2 linked regions of the Thermobifida alba genome follow. The main gene of each other region encodes a partner of the protein of the gene in region 2 in a complex. Links are inferred from orthologs where the notes say so. Each region holds a gene or a part of one and is shown on either strand. Other genes may lie near its edges.

Region 1 (6,218 bases), 3.4 Mb from region 2 along the record:
CGAGTCGCCCGTCTTCGTCAACGGCCTGCTCTCCCGCCTGATGGAGAACAAGGCATCGCTGTCGCTGTAGCGTCGCCCCGGGCACGCGGGGCGGGGAAAGGACTCGCATCGTGGACTCCTCCACCGTCGGCCCCCGGCGCGCCTCCAGCGCCGCACGCACCGCAGTCGTCTGGGAGGCGCTGACCGCGGAGTTGGCGCGGGCGGCAGAGGAGTCCGCCGCTCCCCTGGAGATCGTCGACGCGGGCGGCGGCACCGGCGGTGCCGCCGTACCGCTCGCCGAACTCGGCCACCGCGTGACGGTCGTCGACCCCAGCCCCGACTCGCTGGCCGCCCTGGAACGCCGGGCGGCCGAGGCCGGGGTGCGGGTGAACGCGGTCCAGGGCGACACCCGGGACCTGGGCGACCTGCTCCCCGAGGCCAGCGCGCACCTGGTCCTGGTGCACAACGTCCTGGAGTACGTGGACGACCCGCTGGCCGCGCTGCGCGACGTCGTCTCCGTCACCCGCCCCGGGGGAACGGTCAGCGTGATGACGGCCAACGCCGTGGCGGCGGTGCTGCACCGGGCCCTGGCCGGACACCTCGCCGACGCGCTGGCGCTGCTGGAGTCCCCCGAGGGGCGCTGGGGTCCGGGCGACCCGATGCCGCGCCGCCTCACCGCCGAACGCCTCACCGCCCTGGTCCGCGAGGCCGGACTCGACCCGGGCGGCCTGCGCGGGGTGCGGGTGCTGGGCGACCTGCTCCCCGGCCGGGTGTTCGAGGACCCGCAGACCCCCGAGGTCCTGGTGGCCCTGGAGAAGGCGGCGTCGGTCCACCCGGAGCTGTCGGGCATCGCCACCCAGCTGCACCTGCTCGCGCGGCGGCCCGCCTGACCCGCCCCGGCCGGACTGTCCACCCTCCCTGGTAGAACAGCACCGACACCGTGCCGGGGAGGAGGGCCGATGAGCCGTCGACAGCTCGAACGCGGCGAGCCCGTGCGCGGCGTCCTGACCGGGCGCGGCATCGTCCCGCTGGACGGCCGTCCCGTCGACGACGCCGACTGCACCGTGCTGCACATCGACATGGACGCCTTCTTCAGCAGCGTGGAGGAGCTGCGCCACCCCGAGGTCCGGGGGCGGCCGGTGATCGTGGGCGGCACCGGACCGCGCGGCGTGGTCGCCGCCGCCAACTACCCGGCCCGCCGCCACGGCGTGCACTCGGCGATGCCCATGTCACGGGCGTTGCGGCTCTGCCCCCAGGCGGTGGTCTTCCCGCCCGACGGCGCCACCTACCGGCGCGTCTCCGCCCGCGTCATGGACCTCCTGCGTTCGATCACCCCGCAGGTGGAGCAGCTCTCGGTCGACGAGGCGTTCCTGGACGTGGCCGGAGCGGACCGCCGCCTGGGCGGCGGTCCGACGCACATCGCCCAGCTCATCCGCGCCCGGGTCCGCGCCGAGCAGGGGCTCACCTGCTCGGTCGGGGTGGCGGCCACCAAGTTCGTCGCCAAGCTCGCCTCCACCCGCTGCAAGCCCGACGGCCTGCTGCTGGTCCCCACCGAGCACGTCACCGACTTCCTGCACCCGCTGCCCGTCGGGGCGCTGTGGGGGGTGGGGGAGCGCACCGAGCAGGCGCTGCGGCGCATGGGGCTGCGCACCGTCGGCGACGTCGCCCGCACCCCGCCCGACACGCTCCGCCACGAGCTGGGCCGGGCGCTGGGCAGCCAGCTCGCCGAACTGGCGTGGGGACGCGACCCCCGGCCGGTCACCGCCGAGACCGTCGACAAGAGCATCAGCACCGAGGAGACCTTCGACACCGACGTCCACGACCCCGAGCAGATCCGCCGGGAACTGCTGCGGCTGGCCGAGAGGGTCGCGCGCCGGCTCCGCGCCGCGGGGCAGGCCGGACGCACGGTGGGGGTCAAGCTGCGCCGGGCCGACTTCAGCACGGTCACCCGCTCCCGGACCCTGTCCGAACCCACCGACGTGGCCAGGCGGATCGCCGCGGTCGCCCGGGAACTCTACGCGGCCTCCGGGCTGCTCGGAACCCCGCTGCGGCTGGTGGGCGTCAGAGTGGAGGGACTGGTGCCCGCGGACCGCGTCCACCACCAGTTGGCGCTGGACGAGGACGGGCCGAGCTGGCGCACGGTCGAGAAGCTCCAGGACGAGGTGGTGCGCCGTTTCGGGGACGGAGCGCTCAGACCAGCGTCGTTGGCTTTCTGTGACGAAGATGACGTATGATACGGCAACTTTTTCGTTCCGCGAGTGTTGTATGTGATGGGGCCGGCCGGAGCGGGCCGGACCGAGGACACGATTCCCCGGAACGATGGGGAGAGGGGGCGGGCTGGTGAAAGCCAGCGTGGTCGAGGGTACTGTGGTCGATGGAAGGGGCCAGAGCGCGTATCTTTTCTTTTCACAGAGCGCTAAGTCCCCTTATTCTGGGCATATCACTGGCCATCAGATAGTTGTTCAGCACCCGTTGCCCCACCCGGGGACTGCTTTTGGGAGGCGCCGTGCCGCTCTCTGAACACGAGCAGCGCATGCTCGAACAGATCGAGCGGGCGCTGTATGCGGAGGACCCGAAGTTCGCCAACACCGTGCGGCAGACGAACCCGCAGGTCCACTACAAGCGTCGGCTCGTCAAGGCGTCGTTCGGCTTCGTGGCCGGCATCGGCCTCCTCCTGGGAGGCATGGTCTTTCAGGCGGTACCGGTCAGCGTCGTCGGTTTCGTCATCATGCTGGTGTGTGCGCTGTGGGGGTTGTCCGGGTGGCGGCGCGCCGCCGGGAGCGCCTCCGTCGGTGCCGACAGGGGGCCGAAGCGTCAGCGCCCCGGGATGATGGACCGCTTCGAGGAGCGCTGGCGCCGCCGCCAGGAAGGCGAACACTAGGAGGGGCCCGCCGGGTGCGGGCTGGTTGACTTCCGTCACGCGTGGGGGTCGCGGTGGGCACCGCGACCCCCACGCGTTTGCATCCCCCGTGCGTCCACGCGCCGCGGCCGCGACGCCCACAGCGACCGGGGCAGCAGGACCGCGCGGACGCGGGACAGCGGCGGGGACGACGCGGCCAGCGCCCGCCGCACGGTGCGGCAGTCCTCGGCCAGGTCCGGGACGGCGGGGGTGTGCGGGGCGTAACGCACCGCCTCCTCCGCAGCCACGATCCGGTGCAGTGCCGCACGGGCCCGGTCGGCCACCGGCCCCCGGGCGAGCAGCAGGCGCTCCACGGTGCGCGGACTGTGCGCCGGGTTCCACTCCCAGCCCAGGTCGACCAGGTCGTCGCGGAGTTCCGACCAGGCGGCCCGCGCCGACTCGGCCGCGCCCCGGCTCCGCTGCCACCGCAGCGCGCGGACCAGGTGCCGAACCAGCGCGGGCACGGCCAGGAGAGCGGCGGCCACGGCCGCGGCGGCCGCGAACGCGGCGGCCCCCCACCCGCCGTCGACGGAGTCCGCGTCCGCGGCGGGGTCGGCGCTGAACCGCTCCCCGTCCCGGGAGTCCTCCCCCGCGGCGGTCTCCTGCGGTTCCCCGGCGGGCGTCCGCTCCGGCGCGGTGGACGGTTCGGGCCCGGCGGTCTCCCGCGGTTCCCCGGCGGGCGTCCGCTCCGGCGCGGCCGCGGCGTAGTCGGGAGGCGCGGCGTTCGGCTGGCCCGCCCCGGGGGTCGGCTCGAACCGCAGCCAGCCGTACCCCGCGAAGTACAGTTCGGGCCAGGCGTGGGCGTCGCTCTCCCGCACCGTCCACCGGTCGGAGCCGACGTGTTCGCCCGCGGTGTAGCCCACCGCGACCCGCGCGGGGATGCCCAGGTGCCGGGCCATGACGGCCATCGCCGAGGCGAAGTGCTGGCAGTAGCCGGTCCTGCTGTCCAGCAGGAAGTGGGCGAGCGGGTCGGTGCCGCCGGGGACCCGGGGCGGGTCCAGGTCGTAGGTGAAGTCGCCGCCGGTGAACCAGTCCTGCAGGGCGAGCGCCTGGTCGAAGGGGGAGGCGGCGTCGGCGGTGATGTCCTCGGTCAGCCGGGCCACCTCCGCCGACAGCGGCGGGAGGTCCAGGTAGCGCTGGTCGACCCGCAGGGACGCCGCGGAGGCGGCCGAGCGCAGGGCGTCCCCGTCCGGCGTCGAGGCGGTGCTGGTCACCCGGTAGGTCAGTCCGGCGGCCTCCCCGTCGGGGGAGAACACCATGAGCGTGTCGGGGTCGACGTACCACTCGCCGGTCACCTGCACGTCGCTGCTGGGGTAGGGCAACGGCAGGAAGTCCATGCCGCGGACCTCGGCGGAGACGGTGACGTCCGTGGTCACCGAGGTGCCGGCGGAGCCGCCGGAAAGCCCCGGGGAGCGGGGGATCGTCCCGTTGAGCCGGTCCTCCGCAGCAGCCTCGACCGGCGACATCGTCCAGGTCTCGCCGTCGAAGGTGTCGAGCACGTGCGTGCGCAGGTACTCGGGGTCGGGGTCGCTGGTGTGGTACTCCAGGACCCGGCGGTTGCCGTGCGAGGACAGGGAGCCGCGCAGACTGGTCAGCGGGTCCACCGTGGTCACCGTCCGTCCGCCCGCCCGCAACTGCTCGACCAGGGAGAACACCGAGCCGCTGGCCAGTCCGGGCACGAGGGCGGGCACCAGCAGGGCCAGCACCACGCAGACCGCGGCGGTCCCCGCGGCCCCGAGCCCCCACAGCCCCGCCGCGACGGCCGCCCGGCCCCGGGCCTCCCGGCCGCCCCGCGGGGTCGTGCGGGGCCCCCAGGCCGCCGCCCGGACCGCCGAGTCGACGGCGAACAGCAGCAGGAACCCCGCGGCGGCGGTGGCGAACGCGCTCCGGCCCACCCCCTCGTGGTGCACCGTCAGCGGGACGGCGACCAGGGACAGCAGGGCGGCGCCGGCCACCCCCGGCACGCGCAGCGCCACCGCCATCAGGTGGGCGGAGACGGTGAGCACCCCCAGCAGCAGGGTCACCAGCAGGACGATCCCGTCCGTGGCGGGAACCGGGATGACGTTGGTCCGGATGTCGAGGACACCGGCGAGGACGAGGCCGATCAGCCGCTTCGCCGCCGCCGGCGTGGGCAGGACCCCCAGCAGTGCGGCGTCGGGCGCGTGACGGGCGGTCACCGCCGCGGTCAGCGCGACCAGCTGCAGGACGGGGGCCACCGCGGCGGGCAGGCGGACCCACTGCGCGGCCGCGCCCACGACGGCCAGGAGGACCACCGCCGAGGCCGGTCCCCGCCACCAGTCGGCGTCCGCGAAGAGCGGACCCAGCAGAGGAAGCGCGCACAGTGCCGCGACCGCCGTGGCCAGGGACAGCAGGCAGGCCGGGAGGGCCTGGGCGACGGGCCTCACCGGGCCTCCCCCGCGCTCCGCCACAGCTCGGGCAGGTCGGCGACACGGTCGGGGCACAGCACCCGCCAACCGGCCTCCGCCAGCCGGTGGACGGCCCACCGGCGTGCCTCCTCCGGCCACGGGGCCTGCGGCACCAGGATCGCGATCCGCCTGCCCGACCGGCCGCTGCGGCAGGCCGCCAGGGCGGCCGACTCCTCGGGGGTGAGCGCCCCCAGCACCGCCACCAGCGTTCCGCGGCCGCTCACCGGGCTGCGCGACAGTCGGGCGACGTCCTCCAGCAGGGAGGGCGCCGCGACGGGACGGGCCAGCGCGAACGCCTCCAGGACCGTGTCGCGGTGGCGCGCCTCCACGGCCGGCCCGACGCCCCCGCCCAGCAGGCCCAGCCGGTGCCCCCGGTCGGCGAGGTGCACGGCGACCGACGCGGCCAGGACGACCGCGTCCTCCACCGAGGAGGCGGTGTGCGCGGCCGGGCGCAGGTCCACCAGGACGGTGCTGCGGTCGAGCCGCCGCTGCTCCTCGCTGCGCACCATGAGGTGGCCGCGTCGTGCGGTGGAGCGCCAGTGCACCCGGCGCACGTCGTCGCCGGGACGGTAGGGGCGCGGCGTGGTCCCCCCGTCGACGCCGGCGGGCACGGGGCTGGGACGCGGTCCGTCCGCGGCCGTCGCGCCGAGGCGTGCCACGACGGGAAGCTCCACGGTCCGGGGGAACACCAGGAGCGACGTCTCCGGGCCGAGGGGGCGCTCCAGGCGGGCGCAGCCCAGCGGGTCGGTGACGACCAGCACCAGCGGGCCGATCGGGTAGCGGCCGCGCGCGTGCGAGCGCAGCCGGTAGGAGAACGTCCGCTTCTCCCCGGGGCGCAGCGGCCCCAGGGAGAAGCGGGGCGGACTGCCGAGCGCGAACGGCAGCCGGTCCTCCGCCAGCAGCGGCCCGACCGG
Region 2 (6,288 bases):
CGGCGGACACACGGCGACCCAGGCGAAACGCGCTGCCACGCCCCCGCCAAGACGCTGCTGCGACCCCGATTCCCGGTACCCCGCTCTTAGTGCGGTCTCTGCCGGTGGAGGCGTCCAAAGAACTGTCTCCATGATACCGCGCACGCGACCTGAAAGTCGCATCTACGGCCCTGTGATGGCCCCCAACGAACGAACGGAGCGGGAGCCGAGTCCCTACACGCACCCCACCCCGGTGTGAACGCCGCGATCGAATCAGTGCTGTCCGCACCTCCGCCGCCGACGGGTCGCCGCGCGACGGCTCCGTGACCTCGGATCAACGCACCCGCCACTGGCCTCGCTGCCCGCGTCGCCCCCCTCCCGGACCGCTGACCCTGATGGACCGCACGGTTCCGTGACCGAGCTCCTCGTTGAGCCGTCGCACCAGTTGGGGGGCCATCGCACGCATCTGGGTGGCCCAGGCGGGGGAGTCGACCGCGACCACCAGCTCCCCCTCGGCGTAGGTCTGGGGGCGGACGTGCTCGGCCAGGCGTTCACCGACGATCTGGGGCCAGCGGCCGAAGACGCCGCCGACGGCCACCTGTTCCTGCCAGCCGTGCTCGATCAGCCAGGCGCGCACGGCGTCGCCGAACGTCTGCGGCTCGCTGCGTCGGCGCGCCGGAGCCCGCCGGGGCCGGCGGGACTGCCCCTGGGGAGCGGCGCCGCGTTCCCTGGCTTCGGCGCGTGCCCTGGCCAACGCCTGGCGTGCCAGTTCCACGCCGCTGAGGCCGTCGGAACCCGCTCCTCCGTCCACAGGCTGTGGAGAGTCGGCTCGCCGCTCCGGCCGGTGCTCACCGTTCACGTTCCACCCTCCCGTCTCCGACCCGGAACCGCGCTCCCGACAGTTCTCCCGGAACGTCGCTGGGCACCGCGGCGCTCACCAGGACCTGTTCGGCGGTGCGGACGTGCTCGGCCAGGCGGCGCCGGCGTTCGGCGTCGAGTTCGGCGAAGACGTCGTCGAGGATGAGCACGGGATCGTCGCCGTCGGCGCGCAGCAGTTCGAATCCGGCGAGCCGCAGCGCCAACGCGTAGGACCACGACTCGCCCTGACTGGCGTAGCCCTTGGCGGGCAGGTCGTTCAGGTGCAACTGGAGGTCGTCGCGGTGCGGCCCCACCAGGCTGACGCCGCGCCGCAGCTCGTGGGGACGGGCCTCGGCCAGCGCGGCGCGCAGGATATCCACAAGCTGTGGACGGTCGGCGACCGAGAGGCCCCCCTCGGTCGCCGAGCAGCGGTAGTGCAGGCTGGGCGGCCCTCCCGAGGAGGTGAGTTCGCCGTAGGCCTTGGCGACCAGGGGCTGCAGTTCGGCCACCAGCATCAGCCGCGCCGCCAGCAGTTCGGCCCCGGTCTGCGCCAGGTGCTCGTCCCACACGTCCAGGGTGGACAGGTCGGGTTCGCTCCGCTGGAAGTACCGGGCCGAGGCCGACTTGAGCAACGCGTTGCGCTGCTTGAGCACGCGCTCGTAGTCGGAGCGCACTCCCGCGTACCGGGGGGCCCGTGCGGTCAGCAGGTCGTCCAGGAAACGGCGGCGTTCCCCCGGATCGCCCTTCACCAGGGCCAGGTCCTCGGGGGCGAACAGCACGGTCCGCAGGATGCCCAGCACGTCCCTGGGGCGGGTGCCCGCGGAGCGGTTCAACCGGGCACGGTTGGCCCGTCCCGGGTTGATCTCCAGTTCGATGAGGGTGCGCTGGTCGTGCCGGACGACGGCCGTCCGGATGATCGCCCGCTGTGCCCCCCGGCGGACCAGGGGGGCGTCGTGGGCGACGCGGTGGCTGCTGTGCGTGGCGACGTAGCCGACCGCCTCGACCAGGTTCGTCTTGCCCTGCCCGTTGGGTCCGACGAAGGTGCTGATCCCCGGCTCCAACTCCAGGTCCACGGTCTCGTAGGACCGGTAGTCGGCCAGTTGAAGGTGGGAGACGTACATCTGGCTGCTCCTACAGAAGCGGACCGGGTCCGCGCGGCCGTGTGCGCGAACCCGGGAGGTGCGGGGCGACCATGTCGTCCACAGGCTGTGGACCGCGGGACCTACTCGGCGGCCTTGGTCACCGCGTGTCCTCCGAACTGGTTGCGCAGCGCCGCGATGACCTTCATCGCGGGGCTGTCCTCCTGTCGGGAGGCGAACCGGGCGTACAGCGCGGCGGTGATGACCGGGGCGGGGACCGCGTGGTCCACAGCGGCCTGAACGGTCCAGCGCCCCTCGCCGGAGTCCTCGGCGTAGCCGCGCAGCCGGTCCAGTCCGGGGTCCTCCTCCAGGGCGCGGACCAGCAGGTCCAGCAGCCAGGAGCGCACCACGGTCCCCTCCCGCCAGCTGGCCAGGGTGCCGGGGACGTCCTCCACGATCCCGGAGGCGGCCATGAGCTCGTAGCCCTCGGCGAACGCCTGCATCATGCCGTACTCGATGCCGTTGTGGACCATCTTGACGAAGTGCCCGGCGCCGACCGCCCCGGCGTGCACGAAACCGCCGCCGCCGTCGGGGGTGAGTGCGTCGAAGAGGGGCTTGGCCCGCGCCACGTTCTCGGGGCTGCCGCCGACCATGATGCCGTAGCCGTTCTCCCGCCCCCAGACACCGCCGCTGACACCCGCGTCGAGGTACTCGATCCCGCGCCGGGAGAGCTCCTCGGCGTGCCTGCGGTCGTCCTGGTAGTGGGAGTTGCCGCCCTCGATGACGAGGTCGCCCTCCTCCAGCAGCGCGCCGAGCTCCCGGATGCTGCTCCGGGTGGGCTCGCCGGCGGGGACCATCAGCCAGACGATCCGCGGGGCCGACAGCCGCTCGACGAGTTCGGCGACGGACCCCACATCGCGCACGTCGGGGTTGAAGTCGAAACCGACGACGTCATGGCCCTTGTCGCGCAGCCGCGCGGCCATGTTGCCGCCCATCTTTCCGAGGCCGATCATGCCGAGTTGCATGCTCGCGTTTCCTTACTCGTACCCAGGTTGTGGATCGGTGGGGTGGCCGGCGCGGTCTCGGTCAGTTGGACAGCCGCACGGGCATGATCAGGTACCGGTAGTCCGACACGGTGCCGTCGTCGGCGGCCTTGCCGGTGATGACGGCCGGTTTGGTGGAGGTGGTGAACTGCAGGCGGGCCACGTCCGACTCGATCGCGTTCAGCCCGTCGAGCAGGAAGGTGGAGTTGAAGGCGATCTGGATGTCGTCGCCCTCCAGGTTCGCCTCCAGTTCCTCGACGGCCTGGGCCTCCTCGCCGGTTCCCGCCTCAAGCACCAGCCGGCCGCTGTTGAAGGCCAGCCGCAGGGGGGTGTTGCGCTCGGCGACCAGCGAGACGCGCTTGACGGCCTCGATGAACTCCGCCTTCTGCACCTCGGCCACGGAGTTGAAGGACTCCGGGAGCAGCTTGCGGTACTTGGGGAACTCCCCGTCGAGCAGCCGGGTCGTGGTACGCCGTCCCCCGCCCTCGAAGCCGATCATGCCCTCTCCACCGTTGTCCGCGGTGGACAGCGCGATGGACACCTGGGCTCCGCCGGTCAGCGACTTGGCGGTGTCGGCGAGGGTCTTGGCCGGGACGAGCGCGACCGCGGACACGTCGGGGTCCTCGGGGGTCCAGGTGAGCTCCCGGACGGCCAGGCGGTAGCGGTCGGTGGAGGCCAGGGTCACGGTGGAGCCCTCGATCTCCACACGCACGCCGGTGAGCATCGGCAGGGTGTCGTCGCGTCCGGCGGCGACCGCCACCTGGCTGACCGCGGCGGCGAAGGCGTCGCTGAGCACCGATCCGGTCAGCGCGGGCATGGCGGGAAGCGTCGGGTAGTCCTCCACGGGGAGGGTGAGGATCGTGAACCTCGCGCTGCCGCAGGAGACGACGACCTTGGCCCCGTCCGTGCTGACCTCCACAGTCTGTGGAGGGAGGTTGCGCACGATCTCGGCGAGCAGTTTGCCCGACACGAGGATCCGGCCCGGCTCGTCGATGTCGACGTCGACCGATACCTGGGCGGAGACCTCGTAGTCGAAGCTGGACAGCTTGAGCCGCTGCCGTTCGCCCTCGTCCTCGGCGTCCAGCAGCATCCCCGCGAGGACGGGCACCGACGGGCGGACCGGCAGAGTGCGAGCGGTCCAGGCGACAGCCTCCGCGAGCACGTCGCGTTCGACCCGGAACTTCACGATCGGTCTCTCTTTCCTCGACTACCACGAAACCGCCGACCGACGCCCTGGGCGCACGTGTCGGCGCTCCCGGGGCCGACGGACGGGAGCGTCCGCGTCGGGTTGTCGGTCAGAGCATCAGGGGTGAGTTCACCACGGTACCCCGATTCGGGCGCGAGTGTACGCCTGTCGGATGTCGAGTCGGAGCCGACTCTCCTGCGAAGACAGGGGTGGGGGAGGAGGCCGCGCGGAGCGGAGCGTTATCCACAGAAATGGGCCGAGCCCGTTTACTGAGCCACGAGATCTCTCTCTGTGGCGCAGTAGTAATAGGGGCTGTGGATACTGTGGACAACCCTTGTTTCCGCAGCTCACTGCAGAGATTTCTGTCCACAGAGCATGTGGACGATGCGTGTGGAAAACTCGGCGTCCTGTGGACGGGGAACGGTTGTCCCCAGGTCATCCACAAGTCGTCCACAGGTTATCCACGGCTTTACCCACAGATCCACTCATGGGATGACTGGATGTCAAGGTGGGTTATACACAGCGTATCCACAGGCTGTCCACAGGAAAACGTGACTTGTCCCCAGGGTTATCCACGGCTTATCCACAACTTGGGATGTGCTAGACGCCCGCCGGGAACAGCGGACCGGAGCGGGGTCCGGGAGCACGGGCCGCGACGAGGTGAGTGGATTCACAGTGGTGGCCGCGGCCTTGGTCCGCCCGTGACGCTTCCGTGGGGGACCGTCCCGGGGCGCGGACCAGGACGCGCCCCGGGGAGCAGCGGGGTCAGATGTTGTGGGACTGCTGCTTGATGCGGTTGGTGAGTTCGGTGACCTGGTTGTAGATCGAACGGCGCTCCGCCATCAGGGAGCGGATCTTGCGGTCGGCGTGCATCACCGTGGTGTGGTCCCGGCCGAACTGCTGACCGATCTTGGGCAGCGACAGGTCGGTGAGCTCCCGGCACAGGTACATCGCGATCTGCCGCGCGGTGACCAGGACCCGCGAGCGGGAGGTGCCGCACAGGTCCTCGGGGGTCAGACCGAAGTACGAGGCGGTCTGCGCCATGATCTCCGCTGCAGTGATCTCGGGGACCTCGTCGCTGGGGATCAGGTCCCGCAGCACGATGCCGGTCAGGTGCAGGTCGACCGACTGCCGGTTCAGGCTGGCGAACGCGGTGACCCTGATCAGGGCGCCCTCCAGCTCCCGGATGTTGGTGGAGATCTTGCTGGCGATGAACTCCAGGACCTCCGGAGGCGCGGCCAGCCCCTCCTGGGCCGCCTTCTTGCGCAGGATCGCGATCCGCGTCTCCAGCTCGGGCGGCTGGACGTCGGTGATCAGCCCCCACTCGAACCGGTTGCGCAGCCGGTCCTCCAGGGTGACGAGCTGCTTGGGGGGCCGGTCCGAGGAGATGACGATCTGCTTGTTGGAGTTGTGCAGGGTGTTGAAGGTGTGGAAGAACTCCTCCTGCGTCTGCTCCTTGTTCTCCAGGAACTGGATGTCGTCGACCAGCAGCACGTCGATGTCCCGGTAGCGGCGGCGGAACCCGTCGGCCTTGCCGTCCCGGATGGAGTTGATGAACTCGTTGGTGAACTCCTCGGAACTGACGTAGCGGACCCGCGCGCCGTCGTAGAGCCGCTGGGTGTAGTGGCCGATCGCGTGCAGCAGGTGGGTCTTGCCCAGTCCGGAGCCGCCGTAGACGAACAGGGGGTTGTACGCCTTCGCCGGCGCCTCGGCCACCGCGACCGCAGCGGCGTGCGCGAAGCGGTTGCTGGAGCCGATGACGAAGGTGTCGAAGGTGTACTTGGGGTTCAGCTGCCCGGGGCCGCCCGGTTTGCTGGCCGAGGACCCGTCCCCCGGGTCGGGGGCGCCCGGCGGAGGGGCCACGGGAGGCTGGTCCGGGACGGGGACGCCGTGCTCCGCCCCGGCGTCCTGCGGACGGTTTCCGGGGTCCGGGTGGCGGACGTTCTCCCAGGGGCGCGGGGTCTCCCAGCGGTTGGGGGGATCCCAGTGGGCGGAGTGGTCCCAGCTCCGGTAGCGGGGGTCGGGCTCGGCCTCGGGGACCGGCGGGGGCGGGGTGGGGCGGCCGTGGTCGGCCGGGGAGTCGTGCCACCCCGAGGCGAGCAGGTCCTGGCCGTGGGGAGGGGTGGGCTGGCGTCCGGGGAGC

The links.
Region 1: the proteins of dnaN (region 2) and FOF52_RS02270 are in contact, whole or in part, in a solved structure (PDB 1OK7), measured with the Escherichia coli proteins. The link is inferred for Thermobifida alba from one-to-one orthologs.

The regions. Positions count from the first base shown.
Region 1 is NZ_CP051627.1:494,240-500,457, forward strand. What follows is about bases 150-3,075. They hold FOF52_RS02270 (DNA polymerase IV), read left to right. Parts: upstream 150-938; coding sequence 939-2,213; downstream 2,214-3,075. Other genes in these bases: FOF52_RS02265 (methyltransferase domain-containing protein), read left to right, coding at 150-869; FOF52_RS02275 (DUF3040 domain-containing protein), read left to right, coding at 2,486-2,860; FOF52_RS02280 (transglutaminase TgpA family protein), read right to left, coding at 2,896-3,075. In the rest of the region: transcription antitermination factor NusB, read left to right, coding at 1-70; more of FOF52_RS02265, read left to right, coding at 111-149; more of FOF52_RS02280, read right to left, coding at 3,076-5,283; FOF52_RS02285 (DUF58 domain-containing protein), read right to left, coding at 5,280-6,218. UniProt on the Escherichia coli protein: Poorly processive, error-prone DNA polymerase involved in translesion repair and untargeted mutagenesis. Copies undamaged DNA at stalled replication forks, which arise in vivo from mismatched or misaligned primer ends.
Region 2 is NZ_CP051627.1:3,853,134-3,859,421, reverse strand. The notes cover bases 2,075-5,070. They hold dnaN (DNA polymerase III subunit beta), read right to left. Parts: upstream 4,146-5,070; coding sequence 3,003-4,145; downstream 2,075-3,002. Other genes in these bases: dnaA (chromosomal replication initiator protein DnaA), read right to left, coding at 4,911-5,070; gnd (phosphogluconate dehydrogenase (NAD(+)-dependent, decarboxylating)), read right to left, coding at 2,075-2,941. Outside these bases: FOF52_RS17160 (DciA family protein), read right to left, coding at 314-790; DNA replication/repair protein RecF, read right to left, coding at 828-1,958; more of gnd, read right to left, coding at 2,060-2,074; more of dnaA, read right to left, coding at 5,071-6,288. UniProt on the Escherichia coli protein: Confers DNA tethering and processivity to DNA polymerases and other proteins. Acts as a clamp, forming a ring around DNA (a reaction catalyzed by the clamp-loading complex) which diffuses in an ATP-independent manner freely and bidirectionally along dsDNA.